Regions from separate parts of the Peribacillus sp. P4_B1 genome, predicted to be linked through region 1. Evidence: riboswitches for the same ligand, from Rfam matches in the RefSeq annotation. Region 1 holds a riboswitch; each other region holds the start of a gene.
What was found. Region 1 has a riboswitch for cobalamin ahead of AC1DVK_RS09875 ((2Fe-2S) ferredoxin domain-containing protein). Riboswitches for the same ligand answer to the same signal wherever they lie in the genome.

Region 1 (10,636 bases):
TTAAAACCGATGTTCAGTTCCTTAGGCATTTTCATTCCGCCGAGCACCCGGTGTATTTCATCCGCAAAAGGAATGGATTCCGCTTTTTCCCCATCACAGAAATCACAGGCTTTTAATGTCAGTACATCTCCAATCGGCGATAACAGAAAGTTTGCTGATTGCAATTTCCCCGTAATGACTTCCGGATCCGTTGTCGGAATCTTTAAAACGATCTTATGGTTTGGCGTGTATTCCATCGATCCCTTTTCCCCGACAACTTCCGCAAGTGTCATCATTTGTTTGGGAGTGAATTGTTTATTCGCCACACCTGGACTGACCGCAAGTTCGAATACCGACTCCATTTTTTGCTGAACAAACGGCTTAATGGGTTGCTGAACGGTTTGGCCCTTAACTATAGACAGGGCTTCCATCGCCATTTCAAAAGAAGTCGCCTTCTTTTCTGGTGCTTTTGTAAGTAGTCCAACCCCTCCATCAGGCTCAGCGTAGGCTTCTTGCATGGAATCGGCTTCTTGATCTAATGCCCACGGTTCTGCTTCTTTTTGCAGACGCTGATGCGGCTTCAATGTTTGCTTTTCCGAATTCAATGTATATTTCCTCTGATAACCTCTTGGTGTGATGATTTTGTCATCATATAAAAAGGTAGATGAATTACCAATAATGACGGTGGTCAACATTCCAATATCGTGATTCAACATATCTTTCAAATTGGTTATGACAATATCCTGCCGATCGCGATAAGCACTTTTCACCAACCCGACAGGTGTATCCGGTGAACGGTAGCGAAGGAGAATTTTTTGTGTTTCTACAATTTGCCTAGTCCGCCTTCCGCTACGCGGGTTATAAAGGGCAATGACAAAGTCAGCCATTGCAGCAGCTTCCACCCTTTTAGCGATAAGTTCCCAAGGCGTTAAATGATCACTGAGGCTGATGGTACACGAATCGTGCATGACAGGTGCCCCAAGTAAAGACGCACAAGAGTTGATTGCAGAAATACCAGGGATGACTTCAATGCCCACTCCAGTATCTTCTTTCCACCCTTTTTCAATCAATACTTCATAAACCAGCCCTGCCATCCCGTACACTCCGGCATCACCACTAGAAATTACAGCCACTTTCTTTCCCAGCTCCGCTTGTTTCACTGCTTCCTGAGCACGTGATACTTCTTCAGTCATTCCCGTACTAATAATCGTTTGATCTGTAAGCAGTCCCTGAATGAGTTCAACATAAGTCTTATAACCAATGATGTAGTCACTTTCTTGAAGGGCTTCGACAGCACGTTTGGTAATGTGTTCAAAATTCCCTGGCCCAAAGCCCACGACGAATAATTTACCGTTAGTACTCATTAAGACATCTCCTTTTACGATTTGTTCTTTGAAATACCCGTATGAGCAGGAAAATCTGGATTAGGGATCATTTCCCCATCACTGAATTGGTAGATCATCTGTGGCACAAACTCCCCATCATCGATATTACTTACAATCTTCCGACCGTAATCTGGGGTATCCACCCGATACCATCTCCCTTGGGGATACTCAATTACAACGCAGGCGTCCTTACATCTTCCGTTACAGCGTGTCCTGGTTGTATGAACTTTCATATCCAGTCCCTTTGAAGTAATTTCATCGCGAATCGCTTGGGTTACTTCTTCCCCGCCTTTTTTCATGCAACTGCTTCCATTGCAAATCAACAGATGCGTATTAGTACCCTGCAAGTTCCAAGTAGTCATCTTCTTCCTCCTGAGTTCAGGGAAAAGGCAAAATAAAAAACCTTAACATAAGAGTTAAGGTTTTAAAAAAACTATATGAATGAGGAGCCTTCGGCAAATATGCTGAATCTCCCAAAATCGTCATAGTCCTTCTACCTTTCCCTCCGAAAAGTATCATACAATTTCAAAAGCAGGTTTCCTGGCTTACGCTTCATTTTACTTTGTCCCTTCCCGGCATTAAGCCAGTGGTCATCGACAATTTCATCAGCGTTTACAGTAGCGGGGGCTGCATCGGATTTTCACCGATTTCCCTATTATCCCTTGATAATTCACACAAGAGCACTTTTAAAATGAAATATTTGGTTTTATTATACATTTCTAGCTAACTTTATCTATCATATAACAACTTTAGCAAAATTCAAAGTTTATTCCGACTGTTTAGAAAAGTTTAATAGGGTAAATCCAGCTCCATGCCTCGCTTCTCTGCGTTATTAGCCTAAAAAAAAAAAAGAGAGTGTAGCTGGAATTATTTCTTTATGATAAACTATACGAGATTTTTCAAAATAATTACATAAGTTTTATGGTGTTGAATTTTCTCGGAAATTCAGCTTAAAAGGGAAGCCGGTGAAAATCCGGAGCGGTCCCGCCACTGTAAAGGGAAGTCCTATTGCCTTAAGGTTAATCCACTGTCAAATGAGATGGGAAGGATGTAATGGGATGATGAACCAAAGCCAGGAGACCTGCCATGAAGCGTGAAACTGTTTCAGCCTACGAGGATGGGTGTGCGGATCAGGCAGAATAGCCCGTGGTTGGTTTATGCTATGGAATTCCTGTTCATTACGCACTTCTTTCTTTTTTAGAGAAGTGCTTTTTATGTTGGGCGCCGCTTTTCTTCTAAAAGCCTTGATTAGAAAAAATTAAAAGTGTTGAAAGGAGAAAGAATGAAAAAAGACAATTGGAAAATTCTTTATTTTGTCATTTTATTGCTTCTTGTACCAAAACGTGCTATGGCCATGCATATTATGGAGGGATTTTTACCGATTGAATGGGCCATATTCTGGTGGGCCATTATCCTTCCATTTTTAATCTTGGGTTACCGGTCGATTAGGTCCAAAGTAAAGGAAAACCCAGAAACAAAAATGATACTCGGCCTATCGGGAGCATTTGTATTCATATTATCGGCCCTGAAGATTCCTTCCGTTACGGGAAGTTCTTCACACCCTACAGGAGTTGGTTTGGGTTCCATATTATTCGGACCATTGGCCATGAGTGTCGTGGGTTCCATCGTACTGTTATTTCAAGCTGTATTACTGGCTCACGGAGGGTTGACGACATTAGGGGCCAATGCATTTTCCATGGCAGTATGCGGACCGTTCATTTCTTACTTTGTCTTCAAGGGCGCAACTAAATTGGGGTGGTCTTTTTCTCTTGCCGTTTTCTTGGCAGCTGCTTTTGGAGATTTAGGAACCTATGTGGTAACTTCCGTTCAACTTGCTCTTGCTTTTCCATCCGAGGTAGGGGGATTCATGGCCTCATTCACTAAGTTTGCAGGGATTTTTGCCCTGACCCAAATTCCCTTGGCAATCAGCGAGGGATTATTGACAGTCGTTGTGATGAATTTCTTAAAAAAATACAATCTAGGCGAATTGAAATTGCTGCGAGTTTTATCTAAGGAGGCCCGTTAATATGAAAAAAAGTTTACTGCTGCTTTTCCTGGTTGTCATTCTTGCTACCATACCGTTAATCACCCAACAAGGAACGGAATTTGGCGGTGCCGACGGCGAAGCTGAAGAAGCCATCACAAATATCCATCCGGAATATAAGCCATGGTTCAACAGTATTTGGGAGCCACCAGGTGCAGAAACAGAAAGCTTATTATTTGCGCTGCAAGCTGCAATCGGAGCTGGTTTCATTGGATATTTCATTGGCGTAATGAGACAAAGGAATAAGCAAGCCAAACAAGCCATGCCCGAAGAATCCAAGCATGTTACTCATTGATAAATATGCCTATTTCAATGGGCTAAAGGATGAACATCCGTTGGAAAAAATGATTTTTGCACTCTCCCTTTTGCTTTTTTCCTTAACTGTAAGGGATATGGCCGTTTCGCTCATCACTTTTACGGTGATGAGTGCTTTAATCATTTTTGCGGCAAGAATCCCACTTTCTTATTATCTGAAATTACTCTTACTACCGGGGTTCTTTATATTATCAGGTACAATTACAATCCTTTTTTCTTTTACAAGCAAACCCACTCCAATATCCAATATATGGTGGTCTTGGAAAGCCGGAAACTGGCAAATATTCATCAGCGATGACAGCATTGGTACAGTGATCAATTTGATCACTGTCGTATTTGCCAGTATAAGCTGTTTATATTTCTTAACCTTAACAACACCCATTACCGTCATTCTATCAGTGCTGCGGAAACTTAAATTGCCGTCTTTATTGATCGATTTAATAGAATTGACCTATCGCTTCATCTTTATTTTTTTAGATACAGCTTTGGCCATTCACCTATCACAAGCTTCACGACTTGGATATGGCTCGATAAGGCAAGGCATTCGCTCTCTCGGGTTACTAATCTCATCATTATTTTTGGGAGTATTCCAGCGCTCTGCGCAATTGACGATGGCCATGAATGCAAGAGGATATCAGGAAAACCTATCATTTATCGATGATACTTACACCTATTCCTCCCGCAATTGGCTGATCGCCATTATCATACTAGGAAGCTTAATCTTTATTTATGGATATATGTAAATTGGAGGCAATTCAAAAATGGAAGAGCATATTTTTAATATAGAGGGCCTCACCCATCAATTCCCAGATGGAACGTTCGCTATAAAAGATCTTTCACTAACGGTTCAACAAGGTAAAAAGATTGCATTATTAGGCAATAATGGAGCCGGCAAATCGACTCTGTTCCTCCATTTAAACGGTCTTTTACAACCAACATCAGGAACCATCAGATATAAGGGCAAGAAAATTAAATATGACCGTAAAGCATTATTATCATTAAGAAAACAAGTCGGGATCGTTTTTCAAGATCCTGATTCTCAGCTTTTTTCCGCTAATGTGCAACAGGATATTTCGTTTGGACCGATGAATTTAGGATGGGAAAGAAACGTAGTCCGCGAGAAAGTACAATGGGCGATGGCTCAAACGGAAGTAACGGAATTAAAGGACAGACCAACCCATTTTTTGAGCTTAGGGCAAAAAAAACGTGTCGCCATTGCAGGCGTACTAGCCATGGAACCCGATGTCTGGCTCTTGGACGAGCCTACCGCTGGATTGGATCCTTATTTCTCCCGACAGATCATGTCTCTGCTGGACAGTATTCACCATCCTGACAAAACGATAATTCTATCAACCCATGATGTTAATTTGGCCTATCAATGGGCTGATGAAGTCGTTGTCATGAACGATGGGAAGGTCATATACCAAGGGGACCCTGTATCCGTTTTTCTTGATGAAGACATTCTAATGAGAGCACATCTGGAAAAGCCGTGGGTTTTTGAAATGTTTCAAGCCCTTCTTCAATCAAGGATACCCGCAGAAAAGGACCTTGTCCCAAGAACGAAGGAAGAGTTACTTCGAAAAATGGAGAGAGAAAGAATTTATTAATTAGATATCCCCTAGCTTAAAAAGCTAGGGGTTTAAATCAATATTTTCTAAAATTTCAGTCGATAATTCTTGTTCCTAAAAAATAAAATCACTTCATTTGCCTTCTTCCTCGGATCCTTCTTTTTTAATCTCAATATCCTTTCCATTTACATCATCAATGACTGCTTTTATCTCGCCTTCCGCATAAGTATCCGAGACTTGTTCGTGGGTTGTAGCCAATCCCGAAGATACAGCATCTTCCCGTTTATAATCACTGACATCATATATTCTTCCAGCAATTTCTGAAGATTCATTTTTTGATTGCTTGCTATCCATAGTTTTCACTCCTAGTTTTCAAATTGTCCAACCATCGATTGATAGCAGTACTAAAGACAAAGGTATTTTGTGTAAAAAACAAAACAATATTCAATCATGATAGAAAAAAGAGGAAAAAGCCTGACTTTCCTTATTTTCAATCACTTGATCATACAAAAAAAGCTTACAAGTAAAATCCCTTCTCAAGGGCTCTACCTGTAAGCTTTTATTAGAGCTTAGCTCTCCTTATACACATTCACATCCACATCATCGGATGGGTCTCCCCAACATTCCACATTCTTCAAACCTTTAATATTGTTCACATGGAAAACAGGATTTTTTCCACTTTTCTTTTGCTTTTGATAATCCGCCAGTGCAGCAAAAGCGATCTTCCCAAGTAATGCTATGGCGATCAGGTTGATAATGGCCATGAGTGCCATCAGCAAGTCAGCTAGCCCCCAAACAAATTTCAGTGAGGCAAGCGAACCGAATATCACCATCCCTACTACTGCGATACGATAGATGTTTAACCAAGCCTTATTTTCATTGATGAAGCCGATGTTCGACTCTCCATAATAATAGTTGCCGACAATGGAACTGAAGGCGAATAACAGGACGATAATGGCAAGGAAAATACCAGCCCAAGACCCCAATGCCGTCCCAAGTGCATTTTGGGTAAGGACGATTCCATCCGTTTCTTTCGATGTATAAAGACCTGAGAACAAAATGATGAAGGCAGTCGAACTGCAAATGATGAGCGTATCGACAAAAACACCCAGTGACTGAATGAGTCCTTGTTTGACGGGATGACTTACATCTGCCGTCGCTCCAGCATTAGGTGCACTACCCATCCCAGCTTCATTTGAAAATAGGCCACGCTTGATTCCCTGCATCATGGCAGCTCCCAGTACACCGCCAGCCACTTCTTTTATTCCATTAAATGCACTTTCAAAAATCAGAACAAAAACACCCGGTAACTCGGTAATATTCATGATGATGATAATCAACGCCACTATCACATAGGCTCCTGCCATAATTGGGACGATTACTTCAGATACCTTTGCAATCATTTTGATACCGCCAAAAATGATGACAGCTGTGACGACAGCCAGAATGAGACCCGTAACCCACTTTTCGATTCCAAACGATTCATTGAATGCACTTGAAATCGTATTGGCTTGAACCGAGTTGAAAGCAAGTCCAAATGTAAGCGAAATCAATACAGCGAACGTGATACCCATCCATCGGGCGTTCAAAGCTTTTTCCATATAATACGCAGGTCCTCCGCGGAATGCATCCCCATCCTTGACCTTATAGATTTGAGCAAGTGTACTTTCAATGAAAGCTGAAGCAGACCCGATCAATGCTATTAACCACATCCAGAAAACGGCTCCTGGGCCGCCCATCGTGATTGCGATGGCAACACCTGCAAGGTTACCAGTTCCTACCCTGGAAGCCGTGCTTATGCAAAATGCCTGAAAGGATGTCACACCCTTTTTTTCCGCCGTGGCTCCTTCCCCCAAAAGTCTGAACATTTCCCCAACCATCCTGAATTGGACAAACTTCGTACGTACGGAAAAATAAAGGCCCAATCCAATCAACATGATGATCAAAATGGATGACCATAACACATCATTTGTCTCACTAATAAATTTTTCTAACATCCCCATTAAAACAATCCCCTCTACTTCACTTTAATTATTATTACAAAAACATATACAGCTATAATTTATTTCCCTGTTCTTCAGGGAGATAAACTAATAAAGCCCATAAAAAAAAGGAAATTCCCGAATGAATCTCCAATACAATAATTATATTATATCCTAACTCACATTTTTTTTCATTCATGAATTGGTGGAATCAAAAGAAAAATATAATATTTCAGTATTCTTCCTTATGATATTAATCTTTCTTCCCCCACTTTATTTTAGTTCATTCCAGACGTCAGCAGAATCCCTTTTTCGTCCAAATCATCCAAAAAACTTTAATATAGCACCAAAAAGCCTCTTACCTTCTGTTCAAGGCTAACGTGCAAGGCTTTTTGCAAACATCGGATTCATATCATTTTTCTTAAACCACTCCCAATATAAGAAAAATTCCGTGCTGAAATTTAGTTATCATCTACATCGCAGAAGAGGCTTCAATGTATGAAATTCAAAAAAAGTGTAATCGTAAACAATCTAGGTATAATTCTCTTTGTAGGGATTATGTCAAGCCAAGGGATTTAACGAATGATTATCAAATTAGGGAATTAGTTTGCAGTATAATTTGAACATCAACTTTGATTTTCATAGGGAAAAATATGTAATGCCCAATTTTGTATTCATTTCTTAAAAGGATGCGGACGCTGAATATCCAAATACAAATAATGCCCTTCTCGAATGAGAAAAGCTTTTATTTAAAAATAATACCTCTAAAAATTTTATATTGGAGAAGTTTTTTTACTATTGCACTAATAGTCCACCTGAGAACCCCTTTAACTGGTTTAACGAAGATTAAGAACAAGATTCCTTAAATTAGAAGTAAGCCAGCTGCAAATAGGATAGTATTCACAAAACCAATTTATATGTTTGCTCCTTCTGACTGATATGAACAGCAGTGATAACAGTTCCAATCACTTCCGCTTTATTCATAAACGATATGCTAAGGCTCGTCATTAATCCTGATTGACTAACCAAGAACCTAAAAAACGCTGCACATCATGTGAATAGGAACGCATGCGACCGTAAAAAGACTGATGCTTCAGTTATCTATTGAAGAAAATTCACAAAATTAGACACACCTATTTTATTAAAACGCTTGTTTTTTCTGACTAGCCATAGATCTCTTGTTATATTTATACCGGAAATACCGACTTCCCGCAAAAAACCTTGATCCAATTCCCTGGCCAATGACAATCTTGGCAGAATACTGATTCCAAGTCCAGCTTCGACTGCACTTTTTATCGCTTGTGTACTTCCAATCTCCATGTAGTTTTCTATATTTTCTAAAATCCCATGCTCCCTTAACATGTTTTCTACGATAAGTCGTGTCCCTGAAATGGATTCACGCCAGATCATCCTTTCATTTCCCAATTCCTCTACCTGGATTTCTTTTCTGTCTCTCCATGTGTGGTCGGGTGGACAAACCAATATCAATTCGTCATCTGCGAATTTTTCTACAATAAAATCGGTGTTTTCCACGAGTCCTTCCACCAAGGCCAAATCAATGACATCGTTTGATAAATCCTCCAGAACTCGAGGGGTATTTTTTATCGTTAATGTCACTTTTATTTCAGGCTGCTGTTTTTTAAATCTCCCCAGCAAGCTTGGCAATAAATACTCGCCGATAGTCAGGGATGCACCTACTATGAGGTTTAAATTGTACTCGCCCACTGATTGCTGAATCACTTCTTTTGAATGGTTGAAGTCATTCACCATAGCTTTTGCAAAAGGGTATAACAACTTTCCTGCTTCTGTCACCCTTAGCCTCCCTTCCTCACGGTCAAATAACAAAGTGTTATAAAAATTTTCCAATTGGTGAATCTGTCTTGTTACCGCCGGTTGAGATAAGAAACTTAACCTCGCTGCCTGGCTTATGCTTCCTTCATCCACCACTAAACAAAACACTTTTAGATTTTCTAATTTCAAGACGCCGACCTCCATGTCTATAAATAGTTTAATAAAATGATAGCATCATATAGGTAAATGGTGAAATGGAAAAACAACGCTATTTTCCTTGAACAGGTGATTCTATTCAATTCTATAAAACGGATAAATCTTCTGGGTATAACGTTTTGTTATACCCGATGATTTTGTTGCAATTTACCCATTCCTTTTTCTTTGATATGTTAATAATAAGATTTATATAGAGCAGCATAGGAAGGGACTGATGACGATGAAAGGACAATGGAAAACACTGCTCCAATTATTTTGGACCTTTTTTAAAATAGCACCTGTCACATTCGGAGGCGGGTTTGCGATGATCCCTTTAATCGAAAAAGAAGTAGTGGAGAAGAGAAAATGGCTGAAAAGCGAAGAAATTACGGATGTTTTTGCATTATCTCAGTCTGTACCGGGAGCTGTCGCCGTTAACTCCGCCACCTTTATCGGCCATCGAATTGCCGGAATGAAGGGCGCAATGGCAGCTATGATCGGTGTTACACTTCCTACCTTTTTAATTGTACTGCTCCTCGGCATTTTGTATTTTTTCATTCAGGATAATCCAAAGATAGAATCCGCATTCATATCGATTAGAGCTTCCATAGTTGCCATCATCGCCTATGCGGCTATCAAGATAGGAAAAACGGCTATTGTTGACAAATCAACATTAGGTATATTAATAGTGGGGATCCCAATCCTTTTTTTCATTCACCCTGTTTTAGCTATATTAGCAGGCGCGATAGCAGGTGTTGTGACCATCTCTATTAAGAGGAAATTAGGTTACAAAATCAACATGGACCGAAAAGAAAGGAAAGAAGAAGAGAATGATTTCGAATATTTCATGGGTGCAGGCATATAGGTCCATGAAAGGTAGGTGATATTTCCCTGTTATCGGTTTAAACTAATTTTCAAGAAAGCGTGGGATAAAGGATGACGGAATTGTGGGAGTTGTTTAGCACCTTCTTTATTATCGGATTTGTATCGTTTGGAGGGGGATACGCCATGATTCCCGTAATAGGATCGGAAGTCTCACAGCATGGTTGGATGACGACGCAACAATTTACCGATGTAATCGCCATTTCCGGCATGTCCCCAGGTCCTATCACCACCAATAGTGCCATTCTCGTTGGCTATTCGACTGCTGGATTAGCAGGAGCCATATCATCTGCTCTCGGAATCCTGCTTCCTGCAATTATAGTCATAATCGTTATAGCCACCTTCTTCAGCAAATTGAATCATTATCCAATTATTCAATCGATGTTTTATGGACTAAGACCCATTGTCACTAGTTTAATCCTTTTTGCAGCGATAAGTTTTGCCATTTCCAATCATATGATAGCTATGAACTTTTCATGGCATACGATAAGCTTA
Region 2 (10,636 bases), on a different contig from region 1:
TTCTGAGCTATCGTAGTGGCAATGACAACAGCCTCCCAAAGGATACCTGCAAGCGGATGGATCCGATAAGCCAAGTAGACGGGTAGGCCTGTAATCAATATCACCATCGCTAAGACGATGATCAACATGAAGAGTCCATTCCGTTTCTTATATGCCCCTCTATTGAATGCCTGATCCAACTTGCTTATCATCGTTCCTATCCATTTAACTGGATGCGGCCAATTTGGCGGATCACCAATTAATAAATCAAGGAAAAACGCCAGTGTAACTGCAATAAGATGATGGTAAATCATAGATCCTCAATCCGTTTCCGATTTTTCTTTATTGCTTCTACTGTACAATCATATACACCGCGACTGATCAGCTTCCCTAACGGAGTGATGGTGCCTGCATATTGAAGCGCCTTCCCTCTTTGGGACGCTGCAATCAAAATACTGTCGGTCGATGTTCCTGTTGCACATGTATTCGTCACCTTATCCATGACATTCGAATCATGAAGCGCTTTTACTTTTGCCTCGGTTGCAGTAACTATGCTGTGTATGAAAGCCTCTTCTGCCAAATGCCCATTTATGAATATCCATGTATTTATGGTTCCTGGAGTGGAACTCCAAGAATGCCGGTCAGCTAAAGAAGCGTCGATGGCATTCCCTACACCAGCCGTCACGATGATAAAAACCGAGAAATCTTCAGCTCTCATTAACTTGAAGGCAACCGTATCGAGAAAGACGGCTGTCATCATCCCCACCGTTTCCTGCGGTTCAAATCCATGAGTTCTTAAATAGCCGGCCATTTCAACATGATGATCTTCGCAGTCATAATCATGATGGACATGCCTATTCACGAAATATTTATGCCAGCCCGTACCCGAACCGGTCACTCCAGAAGACATCGTTCTAAGCGGGATCGGAGAATTCAATTGAATCATCTCAGGTCCCATTGTCAGATAAGATTCATCAATTTCCAATGGGATAGTGTCATTGCCATGCTTCTCCGGAACGATGAACATTTGAGGTTTCGGAAGTGCGGGATGTGGATGTTTTTCGATCGTCGTATGATATACACCTTGAATCCGTTCCTGTTGGAGCACTTCATTCGGCACATCAACAACCTGAATTTGCCCTTTTTCAAGCAACATAAGCCGATCACAATATAATCCAGCCAAATTCAAGTCATGAAAAATTGAAATAACGGTTAACTCCTGTTCTTTTGCCATTTTTCTCATTAGATCAAGAAGGTCCTTTTGATAGGAAAGATCCAAATGGTTTGTAGGCTCATCCAAAAAAAGGATTTCCGGTTCCTGGGCAAGTGCCTGTGCCAGCAAGACCCGTTGTCTTTCCCCACCTGACAATCGTTCAAAATGAAGATCCTGAAAATCCGCTACTCCCGTTTGTTCCATAACCCGTTGGACGATCATTTCATCTTCTGCGGACCAACTATGGAACCAGCCCGTTTGATGGGCATACCTCCCAAGTGAGACCGTCTCTTTTACTGTATAGGAGAAAGCTAATGAGGAATGTTGAGGGAGCACGGCAATGACCTGTGCAAGTTGTTTTGATGAATATTCCTTCAAATCCCTGCCTCTTATCCGTACGCTTCCGTCCTTATAATCAAGCACCCCGCTAAGCATGCTTAAAAGCGTCGTTTTTCCGCTGCCATTAGGACCAAGGATCCCGAATAATTCCCCTTTATGTACATCAAAAGAGATAGAGTCCAAAACAGTTTTGTTGTCATATCCACCTGTTAACCCTTTTACTTCAAGCATCCGTATTTACCCTTCTCTCCGTCTCTTTAATAAAATCAGCGCAAATGCCGGTGCCCCGATAAGTGAGGTGATCACCCCGATCGGCAGTTCCGCGGGGGCAATGATCGTTCGTGCTACAAAATCCGCCAATATTAAGAATCCGCTTCCTATCAACAATGACAACGGAAGCAAATGTTTATGGTCAGGTCCCCAAATCTTCCGGACAAAATGAGGAATGACCAATCCTACAAAACCAATCGCCCCTGAAACGGCAACGGCTGCCCCTGTCAATGTCGAACCGGCTATCAAGATCCACATTTTCCGCCGCTTCACGTTTACACCTAAGTGTTTTGCCCGGTCTTCCCCGAAAGTCATCGCATTCAATTCGCTTGCATTCATGATCAAGGTCAACGAACCAATGATAAAAAACGGCAAAATGATTACGATATAATTCCATCCGCGCATTGAGACGCTTCCCATCAGCCAGCCGATGATTTGTCTTAATTCTTCACCCGTCAGCGCAATCATCAATGAAATGAAGGCACTTAAAAACGAGCTGAAAATGATTCCCGTTAAGATGATCGTTTCCACTTTCATCGACCGATCCATTTTTTTTGCAAAAGTCAGTACGCAGAGCATCGTGAGCACTGAACATAAGATGCTCAATGCCGGAAGAGTATATAAACCGATGAATGGCAGTGATATATTCAAGAATATTGTCAATACGGCGCCGACCGATGCTCCTGAAGAAATACCTAATGTGTAAGGATCAGCGAGCGGGTTCCGGAGCAGTCCCTGAAAGGCTGCCCCGGCAATCGCAAGTGATGCCCCAACCAAACCAGCGAGCAGCACACGCGGCAAGCGGATGTTCATCACGATATTCGTAAGCATCACATCCGGATCGGCAGAAATCGGCAAGTGAAAAATCTCCTTGCCGATTATTTGTATAAGTACGGAAATCGGAACTGGCACCGAACCAAAGGAAATGCCTATCGTCATTGCGAATAACAAAATTAACAACGCAATCAAATAAGCAAACGCCCATTTAGTTGTCAAATTGGTTCGGATAGACTGCTTTTGCAAGTTCCTCTACTCCTTCTATTAAGCGTGGACCGGAACGGGTCACCAAGTCAGAAGGGACATCAAAGACTTGGCCATTCTTAACGGCATTTACGTCTTGCCATCCTTTTCGGCCTGTCACTTCACTTACTGGATCTTTTGTATAATTACCATACGTTGTAATGATGACATCCGGATTTGCAGCAATCATCGACTCTTCATCAATTTTTGCCCAGCCGTCCAATTCAGCAGCAGCGTTATCCGCTGAAATAATATGAAGCATTTCATCCATGAAGGTATTTTTTCCAGGTGTATATATATCCGGTGATGGCGAAACCTCAATTAAAACGGTCTTCCTATCCGCTTCCTTAACGGATTTGACTTTTTCCTGAATATCCTTGAGCTTCGTTTTCATATCCGCAACGATTTCGCTTGCCTTATCATTTTCCCCCGTTGCCTTTCCAATCATTTCAATAGATTCATAGACTTGGTCAAAGCTTTGTGCATCATTGACTACAAGGACATCTATTCCAGCATCCTTAAGCTGCTTTAATCCCTCATTTGAATTATGGGCACTTGATGCATGGGCAAGAACAAGGTCAGGCTTCATGGAGACAATCAGCTCCGTGTTCATTTCCATTCCGCCAACTTTTTTAATTTTTTTCGTTTCTTCCGGGTAATTATCATTGTCGGAAACACCAACGACCTTTTTACCTAAACCAAGTGCAAATACCACTTCTGTATTACTTGGTATCAACGTAACGATTTTCTTCGGTTTTTGTTCTATCGTTACTTTTTCGCCCGTTGCATCTTTAATCGTAATCGGGAAAGCGTCGTGTTGAGCATGATTCGTTTGCTGCTTTTCTTTTCCTTCATCAGTAGCGTCACTGCAGCCAACCATCATGCCTGCAGTCAGTAACATCAACAATATCAAACCAAAAATCTTCTTCATTTTCATTCCCCACAATCTTTTCATTTAATTTCTTCACCTAATAATCTCGGAAGGCACCCAAAACAAAAAGCACCTCCCGTTAAACGGAAGATGCTTGTATGGCAACAATATCATTACGGACTCTTAGGGTCTGCCACACACCTTCCCATCCGCGTAGGTTACAGGTGTACGAATCTTGGCAGGTCTCCTGGCTCATGGTCATCGTCAACGGCACCTTCCCATATCCCATACAGTGGTACACAGCCGTCAGCTCCCAAATACAGTGGCGGGACCGCGCTGGCATTTCACCAACTTCCCTTTTAAGTCATTAAGACACCAAATCGTTCATATGTATACAATTTTCACTGCCTTCATTATACACCATGTAAGAATCGATTATTATATGATTTTTCTGAACAAGTTTGAAATGCACCGTCCATTTTCAATGATTTGAAGCATTTTCTATCAGCGACGCGAACCCATCGACTGATAATCCAGGTGAAATCCGAACTCGATGCAAGGCATACATCCCTTGGTCCCTTGAAGCTCCTCCAGGTTCAGTAGTGACTGCCATCTTGTATCCAGCTTCTTCTGAAAGCCTGAGACTCTCTTCATTATAACGACCAACTGGATAGGAAAGCACTGTCGTGTCCTGTTGCAGGATACGATCAAACAGATCCTTTGACTGGACCATTTCCGCTTCTTGCTGCTCTGCCGTCATTCGGTTCAGCTCCAAATGGTTGATAGTATGGCTTTCGATCGAAATCCCCTTCCCCCTCATCTCCATCATTTGATTTTCAGTCAGGTGATGACCTTTATCGATGGACTTCCCGATCATGAAGACAGTCGCTTTCATATCATATTCTTTTAGTATATGGAAAGCGTCCGTGTAGTTATCTGTATAGCCATCATCAAAAGTAAGCCAGACACACTTTTCACTCGGCATCCGATTTTCGGTTAAAACGAGAAATGCTTCTTCAGGGGATAATGTGTAGTAACCATTTTCCCGAAGCCACGTCATTTGTAATCGGAATTCCTCTTTTGGTACCCGAAGGCCATTGCCTTCAGAAATGCTATGATACATCAATATTGGAAGCTGTACCGCGGACTTGGCCGTTATCCAGTCTCTCGTATCGATTCGTTCAGTATATAATTCGTCCTCCGAATCCTGCCCAGTGTCATTCTCCGCTGCTGCAGCCACTTCAATGTTATCTTCCGTGATAGGCGCAGCCGTCTTTGTGCCTATACCCTCTAAAATCCCTTGTGAGCATGCCGGTAAAATTAAAATCCCCAGCAGCGTCACCATCCATAAAACTCTATAATTCCCCACTATCATTCTCCTAATTTTTTCTAGCATAATAGTACCAGAAAACCAGGAAATAATAAAGTATTCCATTTAATGAAGAGTAAGGAAACAGGAGAGCTGAGTGCCCCCTAAGCGTCTAGATGTTTTTTTTCATAATTATTATTGCTATTAACTTGAAAAGTTTGCCTATAAGAAATATAATAAATAAGTCGTCGACTTTTTTATATGTCCCAGTAGCTCAGCAGGATAGAGCGACAGCCTCCTAAGCTGTAGGTCGTAGGTTCGATTCCTATCTGGGACGCTAATTTTATAAACCCTGTTATAATGCGGTTTCTCCGTGTTGTAGCAGGGTTTTTTCTGTTGTTATGACCGTTAAAAGCCGTAAATTGCATGTAGGATAAAAGCATTTCTGTACGTAGGAAACAGTGATATTCCATTTCACTATTATTTTTCTATGTCTGGAGGTGCTTTTTTTCATGAAGAAACAAAGACACAAAAAAAGGAAGAGGGACTACAAAAGTCCCTCTTCCTTTTTCACTTTATTTTTTTGAAATTTTTCTTAATAAATATAAAGCGTATATGATAGCTGGTATAGCTCCAATCATTAAAATCATCTTTATTAAACCAAATATAAAAAAAGAAGGCGATACATTCATTTTTTAATTCAACCCCATTAAAAGTTTTAATCTCTATATGTGTATTTTGAATAAACACGAGCACTTTTACTACTTTTAGTTAATTGAGTAAGTTTGAGAGAACTAGTAAGACTTACATAGCCATTAGAAACGCTACCACTCAATTTATAATTTCCTACAGCATTCATATCATAACCTACTTTTTCAGCTTTTGAATCAGTAACATCACATGAAGCATCTACATTTGACCAAGTAGTACCTTTTGTTCCTGCTACAGAACAATATCTCATTTTCAGCCCATAATCACCAACAGAATAATGATTACCTAATTTTAAGGTAGCAACAGTGACCCCTAAACTTTTTAATTTAACCCAAGCAGTATACAATCTATCTCCATAATCTTTAGGTCCATGAATCCATTTCCCCATCTCCGTAGAGGTGATTGCCAGAGCCTGTATGCTTCTTGAATTACTGTTATCAACTTCATCTGTTGAACTAAGGTCAACAGATGAACCATCGCTTAATTCTATTGTTGTAGGTCCTTCAGAATTAACATTAACATTTGATTCGTCTGATAAAGCTTCTTTAATCTCGTTCCATTTCTCTTTCTGGTATTGCTGTGCCACCTCTTCAGGTACAGACTCTACAATTGTATTTAAAAGATCTAGTTTATCGTTGTTTGAAAGACTTTCTACTTGATTAGATTCTTCAATACTTTTTAATACAGCAACTAAATCATCGGAATCGCTATTTTCATTTAATTTTTTAGAGTATAAATCAGTTGCCTGCTCCAATGAGTATTCTGATTTTTCTGGATCAGAAGCTTCAGCTTTATTAAATCCCGTACCTGAAACAATAATCCCAAATCCCAAAACGCCTGTAAATACTTTTTTGCAAAATCTTAAATTCATTTGAAAAATTTCCCTTCTTTAGTAAAATATTTATATACTAGCAAACATATACTAATATAACTAGTAATTGTACATATTTTCCTACTAATTATGAAATAATTACCTAAAATGTGTATTTACGACAAAAATTATATTAATTGATTAAGTTGACTGTCAGGCAAATTACACTCATCATTGAAGAAAAACTCGTGAAACTCATAAGTTAGAGTACCTGCTACCCCTATTGACGTTAACACCACAGCACTTGCCATTACACTTAACACGTACAATGTAGGGTGCGACTCACTACCACAATAGAATGAGTGAATTAGAGATTAGATTAAGGATTAGAGTCAGGACCCTACCCGGGCAGGATTTAACCTCTCAAATACTGATCCATAGGAAAGGTACGAAGAAATATCCGAAGGGTATATGGGGTGGACGTCGGTACCTCCCTCTGACCCGACTACTAGTTGGAAAATATACACCACGGTTGAGAAAACACATTTACAAATTACGGTAATTAACTATAAGCATAAACCGCAGCCGAACACTTTTCAGACTCCTTTTCTATATCCTTGTTATGATGATCAAATTTTCTATGTGCGAGGATTTTGATGCAAAAAGATAAAAGCTACATTTTGTCAGGGGAATTTTTAAAGATGTGAAGTCATAGTCGCATCTATTAAAAAAATTCCACTTTCTGCTTTGCCTCCCTTTTTTGACTGCAAATTGTAGTTATCATGATATGTATCGGATAAATCTTTAAAATTGGATGGTAAATAATAATTAAAAATCTAAAATATTACCATTCTTGAACATTCGGTGAACTTTAATTTTAAATGGCACTAATTATTTAAATTAAGAAGATAGCCGGCTTCGTAATGTAATATATAGAAGAAGGGTTAGGGGGGAGCATTTTATGGAAAAGGTAAATTCCGTTGAGTTAAAGCATTTTTCAGATGAATATTCCGAAAAACTAAATCAGTTTGAACTGCCTGAAGAACAAGGTCTATTTACTGCCTTGCCAAACAAGTTTACAGACGTTACAAAAGGGCAGCATCGTATTGTCATTTTAAGTGATGATGAACCTGTGGGTTTCTTTTTACTGCATTCAACAGATCGCGTAAAAGAATATTCGACTAACCCCAATGCCATATTGCTGACCGCATTATCAGTTGATCGTGAGCAGCAGGGAAAAGGCTATGCAAAACAAGGGATGTTCCTACTTGCCGAGTTTGTTAAATCAGAATTTCCTAATTGCGATGAAATTGTATTAGCTGTCAATCATAAGAACATCCCCGCACAAAAGCTGTATGTTAGGGCTGGATTTCATGATACGGGTTTGAGAAAGTTTGGAAATATCGGCGAACAATATATTATGAATTTAACCATTTAATTCATATTCATTTTTTTATTTCGATAAATATCTGCAGAAAAATAATGGATATACATTACTGGTATATAATTACACTTTTTTTAAAAGAAATGTTTGAACCTGTCCCAGCCGGGTATACAAATACTGTAAGACATTCTCACCAAAGGAGATGATGTGCACGATGAGTACAATCAGAAGCCAATGGAACAAAGAGAATGACGCAGCGGTGTTTAGTCCCGGTGATCAGCGTTAGAGTCAATTGAAGAGTTAGATGATAATCAAAAAGGGAATTACTAGTCTTCTCACCCAAAGGAGGATACTGATCATGAGTATTTACAGCCTATGGAATCCAGAGAATGATGAAGCAATTTTCAGTCCGGGTGATCAGCAGCCATTCTGTACGCTTACACTAGTGGATTCGGATAAACACAAAAAAAAACTGACAAAACACTTGAATATGAATTGCACGGGACCGTACTGAATGAAATTTAGTCGTAGCCGCGATATATGGAAAGGGATGGAGCGAATGCTCCATCCCTTTCCACTGTCTTTTTTTATGAATTTCGCCACTTCATATTGTCTGGAAAGATAGCCCTGCGGAAGCAGAAAACTGCAAGGATTATGCCCACTCTGCCCATGCAAATAATCCCACAAAAAGAGCCCTCACTATAAAAACTAATAGTGAAGGACCTATTTCTTTTATTTATCGAATTTCAGTTTGGCCAAAGCATCCGCTAAAGCAGTATTGATCGGCTCTTCTTTATTTTGCTTTTTCATATAATTGGAGACTTCATTTTTTGATACTTTTTGATTTTTATTTTGCCCTCTTCGTTTATTGTAAGAAGAAAGCTTTTCGTGAAAACCGCATTTACATGTGAATGTCTGTGCTTCTCCTTGACCGCGCATTTCCATCTTTTTGTGACATTGTGGACATCTGGCATTTGTTACACGTGAAACACCTTTTTTGTGGCCACATTCACGATCTTGACAGACAAGCATTTTCCCCTTTTTACTATTCACTTCAAGCATCAGCTTGCCGCAATCAGGACATTTCGTTCCTGACACGTTATCATGCTTGAATTTTTGGTCACTATTTTTGATTTCATGAACGATATTTTTAGCGTAGGCGCGCATATCGCCGATGAAAGCCTGTTTTGCTAGCTTTCCTTTTGCAATTGCTGTTAACTTTTGCTCCCATTGAGCTGTCAGTGCTGGAGATCGTAAGTCTTCAGGTGCCAATTGAAGGAGTTGTTTTCCTTTCGAAGTAACATGAAGGCCCTTCCCTCTCTTTTCGATCAGGAAGCTATTGAACAGTTTTTCAATAACGTCAGCTCGCGTTGCAACAGTCCCAATTCCGCCAGTTTCACCCAGAGTCTTGATGAGTTCTTTGCTTTCCCCTGTCATGAAACGAGCAGGATTTTCCATTGCCGAAAGAAGTGAGCCTTCATTGAATGGTTCCGGCGGTTTCGTTTCACCCTCTGTTTGTTTCACAGTCGAAATGGTTAAACTGTCACCTTTTTGAACGTTCGGAAGCAGTTGCTCGGCAAGGCCATCTTTAGATTCTTCCTCATCAAATTGATGATCATAGACTTCCTTCCAGCCTGATTTCAGGACGACCTTCCCTTTTGCCATGAACGTCTCCTGCCCCATTTTCGCGGTTATGGTCGTTTGCTCATATTCAAAAGGCGGCATCAATACGGCAAGGAACCTTTTAACGACCAGATCATAGATTTTCGATTCTTTGTCGCTCAGTTTTCCCGGTAGCGGCGTTTGCTCAGTGGGGATGATTGCATGATGATCCGATACCTTACTATCATCCACGAACGATTTATTGGCCTTAATCGGACTGCGCAGGATCCTCGATGCATACTGGGCATATGGTTTAATGCTGACGGCCTGTAATCTTTCTTTTAGCGTATCAACTAAATCCGTTGATAAAAAGCGTGAATCCGTCCTTGGGTACGTCAAGACTTTATGGCTTTCATATAAGCGCTGCATGATCGATAATGTCTCTTTCGCCGAATAGCCGAATTTCTTATTGGCGTCCCGTTGAAGTTCCGTTAAATCATATAAAGAAGGGGCAAAACTTTTCTTATGGGCTTTGTTCACTTCCACCACTTCTGCCTTTTTCCCCTTCACGGCTGCTAGAACCTTTTCTGCCTTGGCTTTATCGAATGTGCGTATATCTTTTGATTGGGCATCTTGCCAGATTAGGCGCAAATCGGATTCTGCATTTGCCGAAACGCCATAATATTTCTTAGGCTGGAATTGTTTTATTTCTTCTTCCTTTTTTGCAATCATCGCAAGTGTCGGCGTTTGGACCCGACCGCAGGATAACTGGGCATTGTGCTTGGTTGTAAGGGCGCGTGTCGCGTTCATCCCAACGATCCAGTCCGCTTCCGCTCTGGCCACAGCAGAGGCAAATAGATTTTCATACTCCTTGCCATCCTTCAGCTTTTTAAATCCATCTTTGATCGCTTTATCCGTTACAGAGGAAATCCAAAGCCGCTTGATCGGCTTCTTCACATTCGCTTTTTCGAGAATCCAGCGTGCAACAAGTTCCCCTTCACGGCCTGCATCTGTTGCAATGATGATATCCTTGACATCATTGCGGTTCAGCTGTGTTTTAACCGATTGAAATTGCTTGCCTGATTGCTTGATCACGACCAATTTCAAAGAATTCGGCAACATGGGCA
Region 3 (9,815 bases), on a different contig from region 1:
TCCCCGGACAGACACAAACCATACCAACCGCGATATATGTCGCCATGGACTCCGGGAATATGACATTGGCCTGGCTATGGGTTGCTGTGATCATCGTCATCTCATTCATGATGCTTTTTGTCGTGACGTACATAAAATGAATGCTGTTTCTCAAATATGCTTATGAAAAGATTAGGTGCGGCTTCTATGTCTTCTTTATGGGTAAAGCCGTTTTTTTCATATAGCTTCCGTGCAGGCAGGTTCATTTTACCGGTCGAAACGGATATCTTTTCCCAGCCGCCTTGTAATTGAAGGTCATTCAAAAGGGCATCCGCAATACCCTGACGAAAATAAGCGGGATGGACGATCATTCTGCAAATCCGCATTAGTCTATTTTCTATTGTATAGGATATCGCTCCAGCTAAGGCATCACCTTCTAAAAAGCATATGAACGATTCATTACAATGAATGAATTGTTCATATGTTTCCAATAAAGGAGGGATATCGGCAAAGCCGATCAAATCCGCTTCCACCGTATAGGATTTTTTTTGAAGTTTAAAAAGCTGCTGGCCAAAATCGGAATCCAAGTCCCGAATTTTCATGATCAAATCATATCACTTCCTTTCATTACATTATAAAGGAAGAGGGAGATTATTGTTTCTTATCAGTCTGTGTTATAATCGACAAACAATATGAACTAATGAAATGAGGAAGAAATTTGTTAACATTTGAAGAAAAATTGAGCATCATTGAAACTTTTCCGGAATTACAGCGAAAAGACGTTTCATTGGGGCGTGTGAATTTCCATTACCCAGAAAGTGTCCAGGAGAAAAAGATAGTCGTTCAGCATTTGCATCCCAATGGAAATGGATTCGTTTACGCTGGGCATATGAGAAAAAAAGATACTGACCGTAAAGGATTTATCAATATACGTGACTATAATGAAGCGGAATTAAAAGAATTGATTCAAAAAAGCATGGATTATCTTTCTGAACCTCCTGTTGAAATCGAAGAAGAGGAAAACGAGTTCGCTAGGTTGGAAGGAACATGGATTGGCCGTGAAAAGCAAGAGCTTTCACTTGAAAGGGAAGATCAGCTTTGGAACGTGTATTCAGGCTCGAATCTTGAGGAGTGTTTCGAGAGTCCAGTAGAGGCGGAGCGCTACTTATTGGACGAAGGTTTCCGTCAAAGCAAGAAGCGGAAAATGTAGAATTTTAGGATAATTTGTCGGTGGAATTACTGCGATAATCTTGTTTTTTTTGGATTTTCCATGATATAATATGAGTAATTATTTTTGTTCGGAATAAGTTTGATAGAAGGATTTACTGTTATAGGATTCCTCTTGAAACATTATCCAGAACCAAAAATAGTAATAAAATGGATTTTTCCAAACACAGGAGGAACTATCATGGTACAAGGTAAAGTAAAATGGTTTAACGCAGAAAAAGGTTTCGGTTTCATCGAAGTTGAAGGCCAAGACGATGTATTCGTACATTTCTCAGCTATCCAAGGCGAAGGCTTCAAAACTCTTGAAGAAGGCCAAGAAGTTTCTTTCGAAATCGAGCAAGGCGCTCGTGGACCACAAGCAGCTAACGTTCAAAAATAATTGAACACATATAAAAAAAGACTCCGATACTGGAGTCTTTTTATTTTCCCCTGTAAGGGAAACCACGTTTATTCTTCTTTTTTTTCGGCCATTTCCCTTAATGCTTTGTCCAATTTTTCCTCGATCCGTTTAGAACGATTAAAATGCCCTGCCAGGTAAAAAACGATGAATATAACGAATACGACAAGCACTAGCATAAACAGGATAGGCAGGAACTGGGTTAAATTTTCAGTCATTGGATATTATCCCCTTTTTATTCCATTATACTTCATGCTTACCGCTGCTATGATATAGGGAGACAAATTTTTAAAAAAATACTAAAAGGTGATATGCGAAAACGCATATCACCTTTTAGTCAGTTCTGGAATAGCGAGGCGAACTTTTGAAGTCTGGGCAAGTCTGATTCTTGATACATCTGTTCTATCTTCAATGTCACCAATAACTGGCTTTTGGCGAATAACATGTCCCGGAAATGATCGACCGCTCCACAAAAATGATTATAGTTGGTTTCACCAGTGCCGAAGACTCCCGTTTTCAGATGAGCAATAGGCAACTGTTCCAGTTCTTTGTAAAGGGCTGCTGATTTGGCAGGAAGCTCCCCATTTCCCCATGTATAGGTACCGACGATCAATGCATCGTAATCGGGCAATGTACCTAAATCGAATTCATGCAGTTGATATAGTCCAGCTCCAGGTAATAGGGAAGCGATGGCTTCAGCAAGAGCTTTTGTATTTCCTCCGGCAGAATGATAGACAATGGCAACTTTATAGCTCATCGAATCCATTGCTGGCATTTACTTGACTGTAGGTCCTTGACTTCTGTTCGAAGAAATCGGTTTTGGTAAGGCCGATGGATTCATCATCGAACGTTTTGATCCAAGGCATCGGGTTTTCACTATACTCTTTATACAAGTTTTCAAGGCCTAGCATGCGAAGCCGTTTGTTGGCGATATATTCGATGTATTCATTGAACTCTTCCAAATCGAGGTCGGCTTTGGTTTGGATATCTTCAAGCATATACTCAGACCATTCCTTTTCGAGTTCGACGGCTTTTTCAATCGTTTTATAGATGAATTTCGTGTTTTCTTCATTATTTAACTCTGGATATTCATACATCAAGATTTGAACGAGCATTCCAATGAAATCGAAATGGACCATTTCATCGCGATGGATATAGGATATCATCGTCGCCGAGCCGGTCATAAGGTTCTGGCGTCCTAAATTATAATAGAAGGCGAAAGCCAGATAGAAATAAATCCCTTCGAGGTTCGTTGAATGGATCAGTGCCTCGAATAAATGCTGAGGGCTTGGATCGTCCACAAACTTTTGATAGGCATCCACGATCGGTTGATTACGCTTAATCACTTCCGGATGTTCTTTAATGCGGTCGAAAAGCTGTTTTTGCTTGCCTACCGGTATCAGGGAAGCAAGGATATAGGAATAGGATTCATTATGGATGGATTCCTGCTGGGCCATGTTTGCCAGGATAGCTTTTGCCGCAGGATCCTTTATATACCGAAGGATTTCTACTAAAGTAGGCGTTTGTAGACTGTCCATTCCAGCAATCATCGTAAGGATATCAAGAAAAGCGTCCTGGATATCTTCGTCCAATTCTCCCCACTGCTTTTTATCCTGAATCATGTTCACGCTTGAAGGCTTCCAAAAGTTATTGATGAGCTGTGTATAGGTATCATAGAATTTCTCATACTGAATATCGTTCCAAAGGAGAAAGCCTGAAGCTTCTCCTTTGAAAACACCGGTCGCTTTAGTTGGATGCGTTGGTTCCAGCATCCGGATCTTTTTTATATGATTGGTCATTCGTGAAAACTCCTTTAAGAATAGATTACTAAGGGTTTGATCGTCGTTAACTAGAACAGCTTTCGCAGGCATTGTCATATTCGGAAGAAGTCGAACGAACATAATACGTTGATTTCAACCCGGATTCCCACGCCGTTAAATGGATATCCAATAGGACCTTCGCTTTGATTGTGTTGTGTACATACAGATTAAAGCTGATTGCTTGGTCAATATGGCGTTGGCGGGCTGCATTTTGCCTGATGCTCTCCAGTTGGTCCAAATTAAAGCGGGTCTTTTTATAATATTCATACGTATTTGGCGTCAATCCTGGTGCGGTCACCTTGAATTTGAAGTTTTTCTTTTCCTCGTAAAATTCAATTTCATACAAAGGATCGATTCCATCCGTTGAATTACCGATTTTAGCAGTCGATGAATTGGGGGCAATAGCCATTAAATATCCATTACGGGTACCGTGCTCCTGCACATCTGCTTTTAAATCCATCCATTTTTGATCTGTATAGTCACGAAGTTCGAAATATTCCCCTGTATGCCAATCGGATCCTTCGAAATATGGGTATGATCCCTTTTCCTTGGCCAACTCGTTGGATGCTTTGATTGTTAAGTAAGCGATCTTTTCGTATAAAGCATCGGCATAGTGAACAGCCTCATCCGATTCCCAATAAATATTCTGAGTGGCAAGTAAATGATGCCATCCAAACGTTCCTAGACCAATTGCCCGGTAACGTTTGTTCGAGATGGATGCTTGCTTGACCGGAAGATTATTGACATCAATGACGTTATCCAGCATCCGGATCTGAATGGGAATTAACCTCTCCAAAACATCGCTGCTCACCGCACGGGGCAAGTTAATGGATGATAGGTTGCAGACAACGAAATCGCCGCTTTTACGGACCACAACGACATCTCCATCTTCTGTTTCATATTCATCCGTGATCGTCGAAGGGCTTAAGTTTTGAGCAATCTCCGTACAAAGGTTAGAACAATAAATCATGCCTTTATGTTTATTCGGATTCTTCCGGTTCACTTCATCGCGGTAGAACATATATGGTACGCCTTCTTCTAATTGAGAAATCATGATGCTTTTCATGATGTCCATCGCATTGATTTTTTCAAAGCTATAGTTTGGAAGTGTACCGTTTTCTGCGGCCTCGACAGCAAGTGCATAATGATTCCTGAAGCTTCCTTCGCCTTTCTTCTCGTCATAAAGATCTTCAAGTGAGAATCCAAGGGTTTGTTTGATGGTATGCGGATCGAAAAGATACCATTCTTTTCTGTCGCGTACAGCCTCCATGAACAAATCAGGAATACATACACCTGTAAAAATATCATGGGCTTTTAATCTGTCATCCCCGTTTTGGGTCTTCAAATCAAGAAAGCTCATAATATCTTTATGCCAGGCATCCAAGTAAATCGCGATGGCACCTTTACGTTGCCCCAATTGATCGACACTGACAGCTGTCTGGTTGAATAGCCGGATCCAGGGAGTCGTGCCGGAACTGTTTCCAGAGAAACCTCGGATATCAGAACCAAGCGAACGAATCTTACCAACGTAAAGACCTACACCGCCGCCGAATTTTGATACTTTTGCAGCATCGTAGTTAGATAGATAGATGCCGTCAATGGAATCCTCAATTGCGTCGATAAAACAAGAGCTTAACTGTCCATGCGTTTTACCTGCATTGGATAGAGTAGGCGTCGCAACAGTCATATAAAGGTTGGACATAGCCCAGTAAGCTTCTTTTATTAGTTGAAGACGATGCTCCGTTTTTTCCATTCGCATGATTTCCATCGCGATGATCATGAAGCGCTCTTGAGGCAGTTCGTAGACCTTGTCTTTTTTTGGGCGGGCTAGGTAGCGATCGTTTAATAAGTAAATGCCTATGTAAGAAAATAATTTATCCTTTTCCGGGTCGATCACCGAACCCAATTCCTCAATTTCCGCTTTCGTATAAGAAGCTAGCAGTTCTGATTTATAAATGGGATAACGCTGGCCTTCTGAAAGTTGCGAGAGTTCCGTGATCAGTTCATAGAATGGGCCATAACTCATGCCTTCATAACCTCGATTTGCCTGTGCATCCCTATACATCGTATTCAATAGTTCTGCTGCAGCAACGAACGTCCAATCGGGAGCATCTATATCCACACTTTCAAGAGCGAGCTGAATCAGTTTTTTTGATGCCTGTTCATCGGTTGAGTCACTTTTGCGATCAAGCCATTTTATAAAACGCTTTTTGAACTTTTCCATATCGAGACGGCCTTCGAATTCCTTTGATAACATCTCAAGCTGGATTGAATTCGTTTCGGTGTCATTTTCGCTTATGGTAGAGTTATATGTTTGAGTCATTAATAATCCTCCTTGTAAACTTCCGCTAAAATAAAAAAACCGCCCAAATGGATTGAGCGGATCAAACGATAGAATAAAAGAACCATGAAAAAATAGCCATTATACTATCGTTTCATCATCTCAATCCCCGAAGAATAAGAAACATGAAAAAATCAAGGCAGGTCTCCTGACTCATGATCATCCTACTTTGAGTCCTTCCCGTATAGAGAGAGCTATACAGTGGTTTCTCATTTCGTCACATTTACAGTTGCGGGGACAGTTCCGGGTTTACACCGGATTCCCTTTTCAGCCATCACTGGCACCTTGGATTATAAAATATTCTATATATAGTTATTAGTATTGTTTGTGTAATCAATATCTAGTATTTCTGCTTATATTATCGTAAGCCATATACGATGATAATTCAACTAATATATTTGAGAAAAACCAACCCTTATCTATTGACAAAGTGAAGGTAGAGGGATTGAGAATGAAAGATTTTATTGGGGAATGGGTAATTCGAGCACTGAATTTACGGGATTTTGTGTTAAAATAAAGTGTATAGTAAAGGTGGGTCTCCCTTATTGCGATGAGGGGATTCGCGGAAAAATATTTATGAAAAAGGGGTTAAAATCTTGGAAAAAGTATTAGTTTTTGGACATAAAAACCCGGATACAGACACAATCTGTTCAGCAATCGCTTATGCAGATCTTAAAAAGCAACTAGGTATCAACGCTGAACCAGTTCGTCTGGGTGAAGTGAATGGTGAAACTCAATATGCGTTGGACCAATTCAAATTCGAAGCTCCCCGCCTTGTGGAAAAAGTGGCAGGGGAAGCGGATGGCGTGATTCTGGTCGACCACAACGAACGCCAGCAAAGTGCAGAAGATATTGACCAAGTCCGTGTGTTGGAAGTTATCGACCATCACCGTATCGCTAACTTTGAAACAAGCGATCCTTTATATTACCGTGCGGAGCCAGTTGGCTGTACGGCAACGATTTTAAATAAAATCTATAAAGAAAACGGCATTGAAGTCCCTAAAGCGATCGCCGGACTTATGCTATCTGCCATAATTTCCGATTCTTTATTGTTCAAATCCCCGACATGCACAGAGCAAGACGTTGCAGCAGCTATGGAACTGGCTGATATTGCGGGAGTAAACGCTGAAACATATGGCTTGGAAATGTTGAAGGCGGGAGCTGACTTGAGCGACAAGACGATTGCCCAGTTAATCACTCTTGATGCAAAAGAATTCTCCATGGGAATGGCTAAAGTTGAGATAGCTCAGGTCAATGCTGTAGATCCGAACGAAGTTCTTGCTAAGCAAGCTGAAATAGAAGCAGCCATTGAATCGGTCATCGCTGTGAAGGAATTGGATTTATTCCTATTCGTCGTAACGGATATCTTGACCAATGATTCTGTGGCCTTGGCTCTTGGAAAAGCGGCTGATGCAGTGGAAAAGGCATATGACGTTTCATTAAACAATAACATTGCCGTCTTAGAGGGCGTTGTATCGCGTAAAAAACAAATCGTTCCGGTTTTAACGGACGTATTCAGTAAATAATATTGGAAAAGGGGTGCCCATTCAATACTTTGGGCCCCCTTTTCTGTACATCAAAAAAAGACTCAACCATCCATTTAAAGGTGTTTGAGTCTTTTTTTTTAATTTAAGGTTTCCTTTTCTTTTTCATAGGCGATGACAATCAGTTCTTTATTGGCTTCCTCGCCAAGTTTGCTTTCAAAGCTTTTCAGTTCATTCAATAAATCTGGTGACAGATTCGCTGCTGTATAATCCTGATCGGATGTCATGCTTTTCGCTCCTTTCAAAAGGAAATATTTCATGTTATCTATTTTGTCGGTTTGAAAAGTTTCTATTCAGCAGAATTATACTTTTTCAAGATATTTTACTTTCTGAGGTGGCGAGTTTTTCAAGCAATAACGAACTCTCCTCGTCCAGGCCTTGCACCTGGACAGGTGTACCCTGAAACTGATATTTAAGGACAACCGTATCAACAGCACCGACTGCAGAAGCATCCCATATTTTAGAATGGGAAAAATCGATGATGACCGTTTCGGCTTTTTCCTTGAAATCGAACTTAGAAACAAAGTCCTGAACCGAAGCGAAAAATATTTGTCCGCTGATACGATAAATGATTTTCTTAGCATGGATGTCTTCCGTTTTCTCAACAGCCACTTTAGAAATTTTAGCCGAGAAGAAAATCATGCTCAAGAGCACTCCAGCAAATACCCCTTTAGATAAGTCATGTGTATAAAGAACAATGAGGACCGTCACGATCATCACTGCTGCATCCGTCTTTGGAGCTTTAGTGAGCCGCTTTAGGGAAGACCAGTCAAAGGTCCCGATTGAAACCATGATCATGACTGCGACAAGGGCAGCCATCGGTATTTTAACAAGGACATCATTCAATACCACGATTAATACCATAAGAAATGCGCCAGCTACAAAAGTGGAAAGCCGGCCCCTTCCTCCCGATTTAATGTTGATACCGGATTGGCCGATCATCGCACATCCTGCCATTCCGCCAAAACATCCGGCAATGATATTCGAAATTCCTTGGCCTTTGGCTTCCTTATTTTTATTACTGTCCGTGTCAGTCATCTCATCGACTATTTGAGCGGTCAATAATGATTCAAGCAACCCGACAAACGCAAGGGCTATGGAATAAGGGAAAATGATCGCCAAAGTTTCGAAGGTCAAAGGGATGTCTGGAAGCATGAACATCGGAAGGGCTTCAGTCAATTGCCCCATATCCCCAACCGTACGCACCGTAGCTCCCGTGGTAACTGCAACGATTGTCATGAATATGATGGCGACAAGTGGTGAAGGTATGACTTTCGTGATCAGCGGAAAAAGATAAATGATAGCTAATGAAATGGCTGTCATGAGATACATGATCCATGATTCGCCCACGAAATGGGTAAGCTGTGCCGTGAAAATCAAGATGGCTAGAGAATTCACAAAACCAGTCATGACCGGCTTCGGGATGAACTTCATTAATTTCCCGATTTTTAAAACCCCTAGTAAAATTTGCAGCAAACCAGTCAATATAGTTGCAGCAAGTAAATAGTTCAAGCCGTGATCTTTAACAAGATCGACCATTACGAGTGCCATTGCTCCAGTGGCAGCCGATATCATTCCCGGCCTTCCGCCGAAAAATGAGATGGCGATGGCAATGCAGAATGAGGCATATAGACCTACCATTGGGTCAACACCAGCAATGATCGAAAAGGCAATCGCCTCTGGAATCAATGCCAAGGCAACGACAATTCCGGAAAGAACATCCCCCCGTACGTTACCGAACCATTCCTGTTTGTATGCTGATGTATTCAAAGAAACACTCCTTCTTTCTTTTATATATGTGTGTTACTTTCATTGTTAACGCACTAAATTATAGCATGTGACCTTCTTTCTATCTATATGGATATTTCCAGGACTATTCATGCCTAAAGAAGGAAGCATTGGTGCAAAAAGTGCTTGAGCTATCATGTGGGGGGACCAGGGCTGAAGATGCCTCGATTTATCTATACGAAGGATCGGTAAACTATGTTTGTTTACAAAGCCCTTCGATAGGATCCCCAAAACTTTAGTAAACGATTACGGTAATGGGGGGAGAATGAATTACATGCCTATTTTCCTTTCACTGAAAAATCGGGTGGGTTTCAGTTGCCGGTTCTGTTGGTAGTGTGTCTCAAGACTGCGGAAATGATTTACATTGGGGCGAGTCACTGCCTAACCATCTGAACCTGATTGTAAGGCAGGCAGAAAAAGCCTTGGAATGGGATCATATGAAAGAACAACTGTATCTTAATAAAGAAATCATCATGACTAAAAGCGATGATATAATGGTATCCGTGGAAGGGAAAGTGAACTCGCACCCCGTATAGGAGGAGATATAGCATTATCTTAATGGACAGCTATTTTCAATAAGCTTTCCTTGGCGCTACATATTGGGATGGGCACCACCATTAAGCTGGAGGATTATTATTAGGTCTATAAACAGGGCATGCATGCTTATAAATTCAGCAGAACTGGATTTCCAAAAAAATAGCTTGGCCATTTTTGACGAA

Region 2: it holds a riboswitch for cobalamin, as region 1 does, so the genes downstream of both, AC1DVK_RS07135 (ABC transporter substrate-binding protein) here and AC1DVK_RS09875 ((2Fe-2S) ferredoxin domain-containing protein) in region 1, are expected to answer to the same signal.
Region 3: it holds a riboswitch for cobalamin, as region 1 does, so the genes downstream of both, AC1DVK_RS12360 (ribonucleoside-diphosphate reductase subunit alpha) here and AC1DVK_RS09875 ((2Fe-2S) ferredoxin domain-containing protein) in region 1, are expected to answer to the same signal.

Annotation. Positions count from the first base shown of each region.
Region 1 covers NZ_JBFUHM010000013.1:48,068-58,703, forward strand. The annotation lists gene cobJ (precorrin-3B C(17)-methyltransferase) at 1-1,343, opposite strand, end outside; gene AC1DVK_RS09875 ((2Fe-2S) ferredoxin domain-containing protein) at 1,358-1,726, opposite strand; cobalamin riboswitch at 1,878-2,067, opposite strand; cobalamin riboswitch at 2,270-2,467, shown strand; gene AC1DVK_RS09880 (energy-coupling factor ABC transporter permease) at 2,647-3,390, shown strand; gene AC1DVK_RS09885 (energy-coupling factor ABC transporter substrate-binding protein) at 3,392-3,703, shown strand; gene cbiQ (cobalt ECF transporter T component CbiQ) at 3,744-4,466, shown strand; gene AC1DVK_RS09895 (energy-coupling factor ABC transporter ATP-binding protein) at 4,485-5,330, shown strand; gene AC1DVK_RS09900 (YozQ family protein) at 5,424-5,645, opposite strand; gene AC1DVK_RS09905 (alanine/glycine:cation symporter family protein) at 5,861-7,294, opposite strand; gene AC1DVK_RS09910 (LysR family transcriptional regulator) at 8,375-9,253, opposite strand; gene AC1DVK_RS09915 (chromate transporter) at 9,495-10,124, shown strand; gene AC1DVK_RS09920 (chromate transporter) at 10,196-10,636, shown strand, end outside.
Region 2 covers NZ_JBFUHM010000009.1:29,862-40,497, reverse strand. The annotation lists gene cbiB (adenosylcobinamide-phosphate synthase CbiB) at 1-293, opposite strand, end outside; gene AC1DVK_RS07145 (heme ABC transporter ATP-binding protein) at 290-1,762, opposite strand; gene AC1DVK_RS07140 (FecCD family ABC transporter permease) at 1,769-2,824, opposite strand; gene AC1DVK_RS07135 (ABC transporter substrate-binding protein) at 2,787-3,752, opposite strand; cobalamin riboswitch at 3,913-4,087, opposite strand; gene AC1DVK_RS07130 (polysaccharide deacetylase family protein) at 4,174-5,076, opposite strand; tRNA gene AC1DVK_RS07125 (tRNA-Arg) at 5,265-5,338, shown strand; gene AC1DVK_RS07120 (hypothetical protein) at 5,720-6,583, opposite strand; gene AC1DVK_RS07115 (GNAT family N-acetyltransferase) at 7,485-7,961, shown strand; gene AC1DVK_RS07110 (hypothetical protein) at 8,266-8,421, shown strand; gene AC1DVK_RS07105 (DNA topoisomerase III) at 8,640-10,636, opposite strand, start outside.
Region 3 covers NZ_JBFUHM010000018.1:1,719-11,533, forward strand. The annotation lists gene modB (molybdate ABC transporter permease subunit) at 1-140, shown strand, start outside; gene AC1DVK_RS12330 (GNAT family N-acetyltransferase) at 102-581, opposite strand; gene AC1DVK_RS12335 (hypothetical protein) at 698-1,189, shown strand; gene AC1DVK_RS12340 (cold-shock protein) at 1,388-1,585, shown strand; gene AC1DVK_RS12345 (hypothetical protein) at 1,654-1,821, opposite strand; gene AC1DVK_RS12350 (flavodoxin domain-containing protein) at 1,941-2,360, opposite strand; gene AC1DVK_RS12355 (ribonucleotide-diphosphate reductase subunit beta) at 2,350-3,402, opposite strand; gene AC1DVK_RS12360 (ribonucleoside-diphosphate reductase subunit alpha) at 3,449-5,746, opposite strand; cobalamin riboswitch at 5,886-6,067, opposite strand; gene AC1DVK_RS12365 (manganese-dependent inorganic pyrophosphatase) at 6,361-7,290, shown strand; gene AC1DVK_RS12370 (hypothetical protein) at 7,389-7,535, opposite strand; gene AC1DVK_RS12375 (SulP family inorganic anion transporter) at 7,621-9,078, opposite strand; gene AC1DVK_RS12380 (hypothetical protein) at 9,432-9,632, shown strand.